DNA from 3 places in the Mesorhizobium sp. WSM4847 genome. Region 1 is predicted to be linked to each of the others. Evidence: riboswitches for the same ligand, from Rfam matches in the RefSeq annotation. Region 1 holds a riboswitch; each other region holds the start of a gene.
What was found. Region 1 has a riboswitch for thiamine pyrophosphate ahead of thiB (thiamine ABC transporter substrate binding subunit). Riboswitches for the same ligand answer to the same signal wherever they lie in the genome.
Positions count from the first base shown of each region.

Region 2: another riboswitch for thiamine pyrophosphate. It lies ahead of thiC (phosphomethylpyrimidine synthase ThiC); the one in region 1 lies ahead of thiB (thiamine ABC transporter substrate binding subunit).
Region 3: another riboswitch for thiamine pyrophosphate. It lies ahead of thiC (phosphomethylpyrimidine synthase ThiC); the one in region 1 lies ahead of thiB (thiamine ABC transporter substrate binding subunit).

Region 1 is NZ_JBVVPY010000034.1:27,789-32,574, reverse strand. Features, by position in the region: gene AC0L28_RS31530 (ABC-F family ATP-binding cassette domain-containing protein) at 57-1,877, opposite strand; gene AC0L28_RS31525 (thiamine diphosphokinase) at 1,879-2,523, opposite strand; TPP riboswitch at 2,626-2,739, shown strand; gene thiB (thiamine ABC transporter substrate binding subunit) at 2,783-3,796, shown strand; gene thiP (thiamine/thiamine pyrophosphate ABC transporter permease) at 4,052-4,786, shown strand, end outside.
Region 2 is NZ_JBVVPY010000012.1:142,466-147,251, reverse strand. Features, by position in the region: partial or broken gene AC0L28_RS18930 (response regulator) at 244-561, shown strand; partial or broken gene AC0L28_RS18925 (GNAT family N-acetyltransferase) at 560-949, shown strand; gene AC0L28_RS18920 (acyltransferase family protein) at 963-1,829, opposite strand; TPP riboswitch at 1,835-1,951, shown strand; gene thiC (phosphomethylpyrimidine synthase ThiC) at 2,056-3,891, shown strand; gene thiO (glycine oxidase ThiO) at 3,888-4,786, shown strand, end outside.
Region 3 is NZ_JBVVPY010000006.1:88,255-93,040, reverse strand. Features, by position in the region: gene AC0L28_RS10390 (ABC transporter permease) at 1-468, shown strand, start outside; gene AC0L28_RS10385 (ABC transporter ATP-binding protein) at 465-2,105, shown strand; TPP riboswitch at 2,183-2,299, shown strand; gene thiC (phosphomethylpyrimidine synthase ThiC) at 2,401-4,230, shown strand; gene thiO (glycine oxidase ThiO) at 4,227-4,786, shown strand, end outside.

The DNA.
Region 1 (4,786 bases):
TCCGCAGAATGCGCATAATGTATGCGCATTGTCGTGTTGGAGCAACGGCGAAGCGTCTACCCCTCCATCTCCTCGCGCAGCAATTCAAGTTCCAGCCATTCCGACTCGAGCGCTGCCAGCGTGGCGCGCTCCTTGTCGAGCGCGGCGATGGTCTTCTGGAATGAGGCCGGGTCGCGCTCGTAATAGGCCGGGTCGGCGATATTGTCCTCCAGCCGTGATATCGAGGCGGTCACCGCGTCGATCTTCTTGGGCAGCGATTCCAGCGCGAATTTCTGCTTGAACGACAGTTTTTTCGCCGGGCCCTTCGGCGCAGTTGCCTCGGTCCTGGCTGCCGCCGCCACTTCACTCGTCTCGGCCTTCGGCCGTGCCTTGCGGTCGTCCAGCCTGGTGCCGCCGCGCTGCGCCAGCATGTCGGAATAGCCGCCTGCATATTCGATCCAGCGGCCGCCGCCTTCCGGCGCGATCAGGCTGGTCACCGTGCGGTCGAGGAAATCGCGGTCGTGGCTGACCAGGATGACGGTGCCGGCAAAACCGGCGACCAGTTCCTGCAGCAGTTCCAGCGTCTCCATGTCGAGATCGTTGGTCGGCTCGTCCAGCACCAAAAGATTTGCCGGCCGCGCCAGCACACGGGCGAGTAGCAGCCGCGCCCGCTCGCCGCCCGAAAGCTCGCGCACCGGCGTGCGCGCCTGTTCCGGCTTGAACAGGAAGTCCTTCATGTAGGAGACGACGTGGCGCTGCTCGCCGTTGATGACAAGGTTCTCGCCGCGGCCGTCGGTGAGATACTGCGCCAGCGTCTCTTGCGGGTCGACCGCCTCGCGTTTCTGGTCGAGCGTGGCGATCTCCAGATTGGTGCCGAGTCGCACCGTGCCTGAGTCCGGCTTCAATTCGCCGGTCAGCATCTTCAGCAGCGTCGTCTTGCCGACGCCGTTCGGGCCGACCAGGCCAACGCGGTCACCGCGCTGGATGCGGGTCGAGAAACCCCTGACCACGGTGAGGTCGCCAAAGCTCTTCTCGATGTTCCTGGCCTCGATCACCAGCTTGCCGGATTCGGCGGCGTCGCTGGCCACCATGGTCGCCGCACCCTCGGCGCCGCGATGGCCGCGAAAGCGCTGGCGCATGGTCTGCAGTTCGCCGAGCCGGCGCATGTTGCGCTTGCGCCTTGCCGTCACGCCATAGCGCAACCAGTGCTCCTCGCGAACGATCTGGCGGCCAAGCTTGTGCTGCTCGCGCTCTTCTTCTTCCAGCACGGTGTCGCGCCATTCCTCGAAATGGCCAAAACCCTTGTCCAGCCTGCGGGTCTGGCCACGATCGAGCCAGACGGTGGCGCGCGACACGCGCTCGAGGAAGCGGCGGTCGTGCGAGATGACGATCAGCGCCGAAGAGGTGCGGGCAAGCTCCTCCTCCAGCCATTCGATGACCGACAGGTCGAGATGGTTGGTCGGCTCATCGAGGAGGAGAATGTCGGGCTCCGGCGCCATGACGCGTGCCAGGGCAGCACGGCGGGCTTCACCGCCGGAGAGATCGTTCGGCCGTTCCTCGCCGGACAGGCCGAGATGCTCCATCAGATAGGTGGCGCGGTAGGGATCGTCGGCGGGTCCGAGCCCCGCCTCGACATAGGCGCGGACGCTGGCGAAACCATCCATGTCGGGCATTTGCGGCAGGTAGCGCACTGTTGCCGAAGGCTGGCGGAACACCTCGCCATCCTGCGGCTCGATCAATCCCGCAGCGATCTTCAGCAACGTCGACTTGCCCGAGCCGTTGCGGCCGACCAGAGCGATCTTGTCGCCCGCCGACGCCGTCAGTTCCGTCCCGTCGAGCAGCGGCGTGCCACCGAAGGTCAGTTTTATCCCGTCGAGATTGAGAAGCAGCGGCGCCATGTCAGCTTTCAGGTAGGGGGAATGGATGGGCGAGCAACAGCGCGCGGCCGCTGCCCAGCGCGACTTCGAGCCGGCCCTTGACCTCGTTGGAAATGGTCAGCGACGAGCCGAACGCCACCTCGACATGGTTCAGCGGCCATTTGGCGCCGGTCACGGTCAGACCGGCAAGGTCGGAGAAGCCGAGAATCGAAAACAGCGTGCCGTCGGCGTAGTCGAAGCCGGCCTTTCCGGGAAGCAAGGGGACGCCTTCCTGTGCGCCACTGGTCAAAAGCACCTCTGTCTCTGCCTCGGCCAGCCGGACGCCGAGCGCCAGGTGCAGGAAGGCGTGGTCGGTGCGCTTGCCGCCGAACGCGCCGGCGAGCACGAGGCTGGTCGCGCCGCGTTCGAGCGCGGCGGCGATAGCCAGTTCGCCGTCGGTCTTGTCCTTTTCTGCCGGAAACACCTGGCGCGGCACGGCGGCGAGCTCGTCCGGCAAATCCGCCGGCACCGAATCGAAGTCGCCGACCCAGAGTTCCGGCGTCAGGCGCAGAGTCCGGGCATGGCTGATGCCGGCGTCGGCGGCGATGACACGCGTGCCTTCGACCTGGCGGTCGAGCAGCGGCGTGCGGATAAGGTCGCCGCCAAGCAGGATGGTGAATTTGCTCATATGCGTGGCCCTTACCAGCCCTGCTTGCGAAACGGAAGGCCGCGGTCTGGATGCCCGGCAAACTTCCGCTTGCGCCGCAGATGGGCCGGGCCTATGTGTCGAAGCGCTCTAACGGGGTGCTGGACGCGATCTTCGCGGACCGGCTGAGAGGCAACCTGCCAACCCGCTGAACCTGATCCGGTTTGTACCGGCGGAGGGATTAGACGTTTCGGACAACCCGACGCCTCAATTCCCTTCAACGCCAACGAAGGAGGCGCCGATGCGCACGTTTTTATACACACTTGTTTCGGCAGTGCTGCTCGCGGCGACCGTTCTCGCCGGCACCGGGCCGGCATCCGCGCAGGAAAAACTCACCGTCTATACCTATGAGAGCTTCACCGCCGAATGGGGTCCAGGCCCGGCGGTCAAGAAGGCGTTCGAGGCCGAATGCGGCTGTATTCTCGAATTCGTCGCGGTCGCCGACGGCGTCGCCCTGCTCAACCGCGTCAGGCTGGAAGGGGCCACGACCAAGGCCGACATCGTGCTCGGCCTCGACACCAATCTGACGGCGGAAGCCAAGGCCACCGGCCTGTTTTCGCCGCATGGTGCCGTCATCGACGTCAAGGTGCCGGGCGGCTGGAGCGACGATATTTTCGTGCCGTTCGACTATGGTTATTTCGCCGTCGTCTACGACACCGAAAAGCTGAAGACGCCGCCGAAGAGCCTGAAGGAATTGGTCGAGGGCAATGCCGATGAAAAGATCGTCATTCAGGATCCGCGCACCTCGACGCCCGGTCTCGGCCTGCTGTTGTGGGTGAAGTCGGTTTATGGCGACAAGGCGCCCGAAGCCTGGGCCAAGCTTAAGGCAAAGGTGCTCACCGTGACGCCGGGCTGGAGCGAGGCCTACGGCCTGTTCACCAAGGGCGAGGCGCCGATGGTGCTGTCCTATACCACGTCGCCGGCCTATCACATGGTCGCCGAAAACACCCAACGCTATCAGGCAGCGTCCTTCGACGAGGGCGCGTATCTGCAGATCGAGGTTGCCGGCATCACCAAATCAGGTGCGAAGAACCCGTTGGCGAAACAGTTCCTGACTTTCATGACCGGGCCGAAATTCCAGGATGTCATTCCCGAGACCAACTGGATGTTCCCTGCCGGCAAGACCGAGAAGCCGCTCAATCCGGCTTTCGACAAGCTCGTCAAGCCGACCAAGACGTTGCTGTTAAGCCCCGAAGAGGTCGCCGCCAACCGCAAGGCCTGGGTCGACGAATGGCTGTCGGTGATGAGCAAGTAGGACTTAGATTTCTGCATGGTGTTCGCTCCACGCCACCCCCCTCTGGCCTGCCGGCCATCTCCCCCTCCAGGGGGGAGATCGGATGTCACTTCCGCTTTCGCCAATCGCAACAGTCGAAGGATTGAGGCGAGGGTGAAGCTTCTAATCTCCCCCCTTGTGGGGGAGATGGCCGGCAGGCCAGAGGGGGGTGGGCGGGAACTCGACCTCAGCCACATCCCATCTTTCAGCGCCCGCCGTTAAGTTGGGCAGCGCGGAATGCACACTGGCCATCGTAGAGATCCCCGCATCACCGCCGGCACCATCGCGCTTGCCGCTGTTGCGCTGCTGATCGGCGGCGCGTTCGCCGGGCTCATCGTCGAAGGCGCCCGCGATCCGTCCGGCGCCGCGTCGGCCTTCGATTCCTACCTCTTCCGCGTCGCCCGATTCACGTTGTGGCAGGCATTGCTGTCGACGCTGCTCTCCGTCGTGCCGGCGCTGTTCGTGGCGCGGGCGCTGTCGCGGCATCCGCGCTTCTTTGGTCGCGGCCTGATCCTGCAGCTCTTCGCCGTGCCGCTCGCGCTGCCGGCCATCGTCGCAGCACTCGGGATTCTGGCACTCTATGGCCGTGCCGGCTATTTCGCCGGCGTGCTCAGCGCGAACGGCGGTCAGGGCTGGCCGGGCATATACGGCCTGTCCGGCATACTCGTCGCCCATGTCTTCTTCAATCTGCCGCTGGCGACGCGGCTGTTCCTCGAAGCGCTTGCGACAGTGCCGGCCGACCAGTGGCGGCTGGCGAGCCAACTTGGCATGGGCGCCAGGCCCGCCTTCCGGCTGATCGAATGGCCGACGCTGCGCGCGGCGCTGCCGGGCGTCGCCGGGCTTGTCTTCATGCTCTGCATCACATCCTTTACCATCGTACTCACGCTGGGCGGCGGGCCGCGTGCGACAACGCTGGAGGTCGCCATCTACCAGGCGCTGCGTTTCGATTTCGATCCTGCCCGAGCGGTGACG
Region 2 (4,786 bases), on a different contig from region 1:
TGACCCTGTTGTGCTACCCTCATTGCGATGAGCGCTCGAGATCGAGAGCTTCGGAGGCACGGCAAGAACGGCTGAGAAATGCCTGGACGCTTCGTCCAGGCACTCGTCAAGTTTCCTCAGTGGCTCAGAATCATCTTCGGCGACCGTCATTGCAAAATCAGTTCGGTTCAGTAAGATTCTTGTTCTGTTTGGGTCATCTGAAGGACTAGTGTCTGAGTCGCAGCGGACTGCCATTCGATCTCTGCGCGGCTCGACCTCAGGATGCCCGATGTGCATGGCTTCGACGGGCTGCTGCAGCTTCGGACCCGCTATCCGCGCCTGCCGGTGGTCATCGCTTCGGGACATGAGGAGCCCAAGATCATTTCCGAAGCGCTGTCCTACGGCGCAGCCGGCTTCGTCCCGAAATCGGCGCGCAAGAGCGATCTGGCCGCCGCCATTCGCTCGGCGATGGAAGGTGCGATCCACGTGCCCGAAACCTATGAAGGCAAGCCGCCGGACGCCGACAGCACCGATCGCGCCGAGATGGTGCAGCGCCTTGCCAAACTGACGCCGCAGCAGGTCGTGGCTTGAGCCGGAACGCCTGTCCTTCCTGCTCGGCGAAGCGTTTTATGCGCGTCGCATCGGTGCGCTCGAAGCCTTCATCATGACGTTCGACCAGGACGCCCGCTACGACAGTCCGAACTTCCTGTGGTTTCGCGAGCGCTATCCGCGCTTTGTCTATGTCGACCGTATCGTCGTCGCGGGAGAAGCGCGTGGCCGCGGCCATGCCCGCAGGCATGAAGATCTATTCGACCATGTTTCGCGTGCCGGCCAGACCATCGTCACTTGCGAGGTGAATGCCGAACCGCCCAATCCGGCTTCGGATGCCTTTCACGCCGCGCTCGGCTTCGTCGAGGTCGTCGACGCGGTGATCCACGGCGGCAAGAAGGCAGTGCGGATCACCGGCTGAGGCAACAGCTCTATCAGTTGCGGTTCAGCCAGGCGCGAGCCGGCTTTTCGACGATGTAATAGCTGCACAAAGCGCAAGCGCGCCTGCCAGCATCAGCAGCGGCGCACTGCCCTGCGCATAGACGAATTTTTAGAACGGCTGCTGCCACAGATACAGCGGAATACGACCACAGCCCCAGCGTCGCCATCGGCCAGGAAGACAAAAATCCGGTCAGATACCGAGTCCTGAAGTCGAGCGAATTGACGGCGAGCGCCAACAGCGGCACCGCGACCAGATAGTGGATCGGCGGCACCGCATCCATGAACAGAAGAACCGCTCCGACGGACGCCGCAATGGCGACATGCGGCCCCTTGAACAACGCCGGCAGCCTGTCGTCGGCCTTGAGCAGGCATATCACCGCCGATAGCAGGATCGAGGCGATGTGCACGTCGGTTCGCCAATAGGTCGTCTCGTAGTCGATCCCGAAGACCCAGTACGAAATCGCACCGTTCGCCATGGCCAGCACCGACAGCGCGCTGAGCAGCATGACGACACGGGCACGCCCCGAAACAACAAAGCTGATCAGCGCCAGGATTACATAGGCATGCTCTTCGACGCACAGCGACCAGATATGGTCGAGCGCGCCGGCGCGGCTGACGAGAATTCCGGCATAGTTGTAGGTGAATGTCAGCGCCGTCAGCGCCGCTTTCCATTTGAAGGCGACAAACGTGCCGGACAAGGCAACCATCGAAGCGAGGACGAAAACCAGCAGCGCCGGATAGATGCGGGAGAACCGGCGCTTGAAAAACGCCTTGAGCGGATAACGGATGCCGCCAACTAGGCGATAGCTGCTTTCGGCCGGACCCGGATGCGCTTGACAAATCGGAGCCGGCCCGTTCAACCTGAGGCATTCACCAGGGGAGTCCCGGCAAGGGGCTGAGATACTGCTGGCTTTCGCGGCGCAGTGACCCGTTGAACCTGATCCAGTTCATACTGGCGTAGGGACGGTGCAAGCGCTTTTGCGGGAGTTTACGCCCGAGGTCCTGTTTCAGCAGGTCAACCAAAGCGTCTTTTCATCCTTCCGGCACAGAACTGGGTCTCCAATGCATGAGCAAAGGAGCCTCACGATGAATGCCCTCACTCCAGCGGTTTCGACGGGACCACTGCCCGCCTCGCGGAAAATCCACAGGCCCGGTGCCATCCACCCGCAGATCAGGGTGCCGATGCGCGAAATCTCCGTCCATCCGACGGCCGGTGAGCCGCCCGTCACCGTTTACGATCCGTCCGGCCCCTATACCGACCCCACCCTCGAAATCAGTATCGAAAAGGGCCTTGCCCGACTTCGCCACGAATGGATCACGGCACGCGGCGATGTCGAGGACTATGACGGCCGCCACGTCCGGCCGGAGGACAACGGATTTGCGGCGGGCGAGCGCCTGACGCCGGAGTTTCCCATTTGCAGCCGGCCACTCAGGGCCAAGCAGGGCAAGGCGGTGACCCAGCTTGCCTATGCGCGCGCCGGGATCATCACGCCTGAAATGGAGTTCGTGGCCATCCGCGAAAACCTTGGTCGCGAGATCCTGCGCGGCAAGCTTGACCGCGACGGCGAAGCCTTCGGCGCAGCGATCCCCGATTTCGTCACACCGGAATTCGTGCGCGACGGGGTGGCGCGCGGGCGGGCTATCATTCCAGCCAACATCAACCATCCGGAGAGCGAGCCGATGATCATCGGCCGCAATTTCCTGGTCAAGATCAATGCCAATATCGGCAATTCAGCCGTCACCTCGTCGATGGCCGAAGAGGTCGAAAAAATGGTCTGGGCGATCCGCTCGGGAGCCGACACCGTCATGGACCTGTCGACCGGTCGCAACATCCACAACATCCGCGAATGGATCATCCGCAATTCGCCTGTGCCGATCGGAACCGTGCCGCTCTACCAGGCGCTTGAGAAGGTCGGAGGGATCGCCGAGGACCTGACCTGGGAAATCTACCGCGATACGCTGATCGAACAGGCCGAACAGGGCGTCGACTATTTCACCATCCATGCCGGTGTGCGGCTGCACTACATCCCGCTGACGGTCGACCGGGTCACCGGCATCGTGTCGCGCGGCGGCTCCATCATGGCCAAGTGGTGCCTGCATCATCACCGCGAAAGCTTCCTCTACGAGCATTTCGAGGAAATCTGCGACATCTGCCGCGCTTACGACGTGTCGTTCTCGCTCGGCGACGGCCTTCGTCCCGGCTCGATCGCCGACGCCAACGACGCGGCGCAGTTCGCCGAACTGGATACGCTCGGCGAGTTGACAAAGATCGCCTGGGCCAAGGATTGCCAGGTGATGATCGAGGGGCCCGGCCACGTACCGATGCACAAGATCAAGGAGAACGTGGACAAGCAGCTCGCTGTTTGCGGCGAGGCGCCGTTCTATACGCTTGGACCACTGACGACCGACATCGCGCCGGGCTATGACCACATCACCTCAGGTATCGGGGCGGCGATGATCGGCTGGTTCGGCACGGCCATGCTCTGCTACGTCACGCCGAAGGAACATCTCGGTCTTCCCGATCGCAACGACGTCAAGATTGGCGTGATCACCTACAAGATAGCCGCGCATGCCGCCGACCTGGCGAAGGGACACCCGGCGGCGAAACTCAGGGATGATGCCCTTTCCCGCGCGCGCTTCGAGTTCCGCTGGGAGGATCAATTCAACCTGTCGCTCGATCCCGAGACCGCGCGGTCCTTCCACGACCAGACCTTGCCCAAGGAGGCGCACAAGTTGGCACATTTCTGTTCGATGTGCGGCCCGAAATTCTGCTCAATGCGCATTTCCCACGATATCCGCGCCGAGGCACAGAAAGAGGGCATGGCGGCAATGGCCGCAAAATACCGCGAGGGCGGCGATCTCTACGTGCCAGCGGACGAGACCAGCGCCCCGCCCATGCCGGAGGCGCATGAGCCGTCATGAAGGTGTTGATCAAAGGGGCCGGCGTCGCCGGCCTCACCGCAGCTTTCGAGCTGGCCACCCGCGGCGCGGCAGTGACGGTTGCCGAGACGAGGCATAGCCTCGGCGGCAATGCGTCGTGGTTCGCCGGCGGCATGTTGGCGCCATGGTGCGAACGTGAAAGCGCCGAGCAGCCGGTGCTCGATCTCGGACGCGACGCCGCCGACTGGTGGGATACGGCAACGCCCGGGCAGGTGACGCGGGCCGGAACACTGGTCGTGGCCGCGCAGCGCGATGCGGCCGAGCTCGACCGGTTTGCCAGTCGCACGTCGGGGTACAGGCCTGTTGATGAAAACGAAATCGCACAGTTCGAGCCGGACCTCGCCGGTCATTTCCACCGTGCGCTGTTCTTCCCCGCCGAAGCCCATCTCGACCCGCGCCGGGCGATGGCTGCGCTTCACGACAAACTCGCAGCCATGGGAGTCGAATTTCACTTCGGCGCCAAGGCCCGGCATGTTTGCGGTTTCGATCGCCGGATCGACTGCACGGGCATCGCGGCGGAAGACGACCGACTGCGCGGCGTTCGCGGCGAGATGCTGATCCTGCGCACGCCCGATGTCTCGCTCTTGCGCCCGGTCCGGCTGCTTCATCCGCGCTTTCCGCTCTACGTAGTGCCGCGCACTGACCACCATTTCATGGCCGGCGCTACGATGATCGAGAGCCAGTCCGCTGGACGGGTCACGGCGCGTTCCATGATGGAGCTTTTGGGCGCGACCTATACCCTCCATCCGGCCTTTGGCGAGGCCGAGATCGTTGAAACCGGTGTCGGCGTCCGCCCAGCCTTTCCCGACAATCTGCCGCGTGTCGAAGCACGCGAAAGCACCGTCGCGATCAACGGGCTTTATCGCCATGGCTTTCT
Region 3 (4,786 bases), on a different contig from region 1:
ACGCTGGGTCCGAGCATCACCAACCTGGTGATCGTTCTCGCCGTGACGCGCATGCCGATCTACCTCAGAACGGCGCGCGCGGAAGTGCTGGAGTTGCGCGAGCGCATGTTCGTCAGCGCGGCGCGAGCCATGGGCGCGAAGCCGGCCCGGATCATCATCCGGCACATCGCCCCCCTGGTCCTGCCGACATTGGTGACGATTTCAGCCATTGATTTCGCGACCGTCATTTTGTCGGAATCGGCGCTGAGTTTCCTTGGCCTCGGCATTCAGCCACCCGACTTCACCTGGGGCGCAATGGTCGCAAACGGCCGCGGCTATCTCGCCACCGCCTGGTGGATCGCATTCTGGCCGGGCCTTGCAATCATGCTGACGACGCTGTCGCTCAACATCCTCTCGAACTGGGCGCGCACCGTCGCCGATCCGCAGCAACGCTGGCGCCTTCAGACATTGCGAAAAGCTGCCCGATGAGCAACGCGACCATTCTCAAGGTGGAGTGTCTGACCGTCGATTTTCTTTCGGACGATGAACCGATACGCGCCGTCGACGATGTCTCTTTCCACGTCAGCCGTGGCGAGACGCTGGTGATCCTCGGCGAAAGCGGTTCGGGTAAGAGCGTCAGCACCAGCACGGTGATGGATCTCATCGACTGTCCGCCAGGCGACATCGTGGCCGGCTCCTGCCTCTTCGATGGCGTCGAACTGTCAGGCCTCGGTGCCGAGGCGCGCCGAAGCATCAACGGCCGCAGGATTGCGATGATCTTTCAGGATCCGCTCGCCTATTTGAACCCGGTCTACACGGTGGGGCGCCAGATCGAGGAGGTCTATGAGAGCCACGGCGCAGAGAGCGGCAAGGGCGCACGCGCCAAGACGATAGAACTGCTTCGGCGCGTCGGCATTCCAGAGCCGCAAAACCGCGTCGACTTCTATCCGCATCAGTTCTCGGGCGGACAGCGCCAGCGCGTGATGATTGCCATGGCGATCGCGTTGAAACCGGACATCCTGATCGCCGATGAGCCGACGACTGCCCTGGACGTCAGCGTGCAAGCGCAGATCCTCGATCTGCTGCGCGATCTCCAGCGCGAAACCGGCATGGCGTTGATCATGATCACCCACGACCTCGAAGTCGCCGCGTCCATGGCGGACCGGATCATCGTCATGAACGGCGGCAAGGTCGTCGAGACAGGCATCGCCAAGGAGGTCTTCAGCAATCCGCAGCACCCCTATACGCGCCGCCTCATCGCCGCCCTGCCCCACGGCAACGCAGCGGAGGCGCCGAACAGGCGTTCGACGGCGATCGCCGGCGAGACGCTGCTCAAGGTGGAACATCTCACCAAGCACTATGAGCTTGCTTCCGGAGCTTTTAGCAGCAAGCGGACGTTCAAGGCGGTGGACGACATAAGCTTCGAGGTCAGGAGAGGAGAAACGCTCGGCATCGTCGGCGAGTCCGGCTCCGGCAAATCGAGCGTCGCGCGCATGCTGTTGGGGCTGAACGCGCCAAGCGCCGGCAAGGCGGTCTTTGCCGGTGAGAACATCTTCGACATGAATGGGAAGCGCCTCATGGCGTTTCGGCGCAAGGTCCAGATGGTCTTCCAGGATCCATACGGTTCGATGAATCCGCGCATGCGCGTTTACGCCATCATTTCCGAACCCTGGGTGATCCACCGCGATATCCTGCCGAAGGACAGGTGGAAGGCTCGCGTGGCAGAGCTCCTGGAACTGGTGGGGCTGTTGCCGGAGCACGCCGAGCGCTACCCGCATCAGTTTTCCGGCGGCCAGCGGCAGCGCATCGCCATTGCGCGCGCACTTGCGAGCGAGCCGGAACTGATCGTCTGCGACGAGGCGGTTTCGGCGCTCGACGTCTCTATCCAGGCGCAGGTGATCGACCTTCTGGCCGACCTCAGGACGAGGCTCGGCCTCTCCTATATTTTCATCACCCACGACTTGCCGATCGTGCGCCATTTTGCCGACCGGATCATGGTCATGAAAGACGGACGGATTGTCGAGGAAGGCCAAACCGCGGCGCTGTTCGGAGCGCCTCGCCACGACTATACGCAAAGCCTGCTGCAGGCTGTGCCGCAGCCCAAATGGCTAACGCAGGCTCAATAGTTCGTCCGCGCGCGCCCAGCAGGCCGATTGATGGGCCGAATGCGCTTGACAAAATGGCGATCGCCCGCTCAATTTGACCCATTCACCAGGGGGGTCCCGGCAAGGGGCTGAGATACTGCTGGCTTTCGCGGCGCAGTGACCCGTTGAACCTGATCCAGTTCATACTGGCGTAGGGACGGTGCAAGCGCTTTGCGGGAGTCCATGCCCGAAAACCTGTAAGCAGGCAGGCAGAAGCGTCTTTTCATCCTTCCGGCACAGAACTGGGTCTCCAATGCATGAGCAAAGGAGCCTCAAAATGAATGCCATTTCCCCCGCCGTGTCGACGGGACCGCTGCCCGCCTCAAGGAAAATCCACAAACCCGGCCTGATTCACCCGCAGATCAGGGTGCCGATGCGGGAAATCGCCGTCCATCCGACGGCAGGCGAACCGCCTGTCACCGTTTACGATCCGTCCGGCCCCTATACGGACCCGACTGTCGAAACCAGCATCGAAAAGGGCCTCGCCAGGTTTCGCAATGAATGGGTGACGGTGCGCGGCGACGTCGAATTCCACGATGCCCGCAGTGTCAGGCCGGAGGACAACGGCTTTGCGTCAGGTGAGCGCCTGACGCCGGAATTTCCCGTGCGCCACCGGCCGCTAAAGGCAAAAACGGGCCAAGCGGTGACGCAGCTTGCCTATGCGCACGCCGGGATCATCACCCCCGAAATGGAGTTCGTCGCCATTCGCGAGAATCTCGGCCGCGAGAGCTTACGCGGCGGGATGCAGCGCGACGGCAACTCTTTCGGCGCGGCGATCCCGGACTTCGTCACGCCGGAATTCGTGCGCGACGAGATAGCGCGCGGACGGGCTATCATTCCCGCCAACATCAACCACCCGGAGAGCGAGCCGATGATCATCGGCCGCAATTTCCTGGTCAAGATCAATGCCAATATCGGCAATTCAGCCGTCACCTCGTCGATGGCCGAAGAGGTCGAAAAAATGGTCTGGGCGATCCGCTCGGGAGCCGACACCGTCATGGACCTGTCGACCGGTCGCAACATCCACAACATCCGCGAATGGATCATCCGCAATTCGCCTGTGCCGATCGGAACCGTGCCGCTCTACCAGGCGCTTGAGAAGGTCGGAGGGATCGCCGAGGACCTGACCTGGGAAATCTACCGCGATACGCTGATCGAACAGGCCGAACAGGGCGTCGACTATTTCACCATCCATGCCGGTGTGCGGCTGCACTACATCCCGCTGACGGTCGACCGGGTCACCGGCATCGTGTCGCGCGGCGGCTCCATCATGGCCAAGTGGTGCCTGCATCATCACCGCGAAAGCTTCCTCTACGAGCATTTCGAGGAAATCTGCGACATCTGCCGCGCTTACGACGTGTCGTTCTCGCTCGGCGACGGCCTTCGTCCCGGCTCGATCGCCGACGCCAACGACGCGGCGCAGTTCGCCGAACTGGAAACGCTCGGCGAGTTGACAAAGGTCGCCTGGGCCAAGGATTGCCAGGTCATGATCGAGGGGCCGGGCCATGTTCCGATGCACAAGATCAAGGAGAACATGGACAGGCAGTTCGAAGTCTGCGGCGAGGCGCCCTTCTACACGCTTGGGCCGCTGACCACCGACATCGCACCCGGCTACGACCACATCACCTCAGGCATCGGCGCGGCAATGATCGGCTGGTACGGCACGGCGATGCTCTGCTATGTCACGCCCAAGGAGCATCTCGGTCTCCCCGACCGCAACGACGTCAAAACGGGCGTCATCACCTACAAGATAGCCGCGCACGCCGCCGATCTCGCCAAGGGTCATCCGACGGCGAAGGTCAGGGATGACGCCCTTTCCCGCGCACGCTTCGAGTTTCGTTGGGAAGACCAGTTCAACCTGTCGCTCGACCCCGAAACCGCGCGCTCCTTCCACGACGAGACTTTGCCGAAGGAGGCGCACAAGCTGGCGCATTTCTGCTCGATGTGCGGGCCGAAATTCTGCTCGATGCGCATCTCCCACGACATTCGGGCCGAGGCACAGAAAGAGGGCATGGCGGCGATGGCCGCGAAGTACCGCGAGGGCGGCAATCTTTATATGCCGGTGGACGGCGAACCGCCCATGCCGAAGATGCCGGAGCCGTCATGAGGCTGCTGGTCAAAGGGGCTGGCGTCGCCGGCCTCACCGCCGCCTTCGAACTCGCCGCCCGCGGTGCTGCGGTAACCATTGCCGAGACCCGGCATGGCCTTGGCGGCAACGCATCATGGATGGCCGGCGGCATGCTGGCGCCCTGGTGCGAGCGCGAAAGCGCCGAGCAGCCGGTGCTGGATCTCGGACGCGATGCCGCCGACTGGTGGGATGCGGTCCTGCCGGGTCATGTCACGCGGGCCGGAACGCTCGTTCTGGCAACGCCGCGGGATGCGGGCGAACTCGACCGGTTTGCAAGCCGCACGTCGGGTCATCGGCGGATCGACGAAGACGAAATCGCGCTCCTGGAACCCGATCTCGCCGGCCGCTTCCGTCGCGGGCTGTTCTTCCCGGGCGAAGCCCATCTCGACCCACGCCGTGCAATGGCGGCGCTGCATGAAAAACTCGCCGGAAGGGGCGTCGAGTTCCGCTTCGGAATGGACGCCCTGCACATGACGGGATTCGACCGCGAGATCGACTGCATAGGAATGGCGTCCAGCGATGAAAGGCTTCGCGG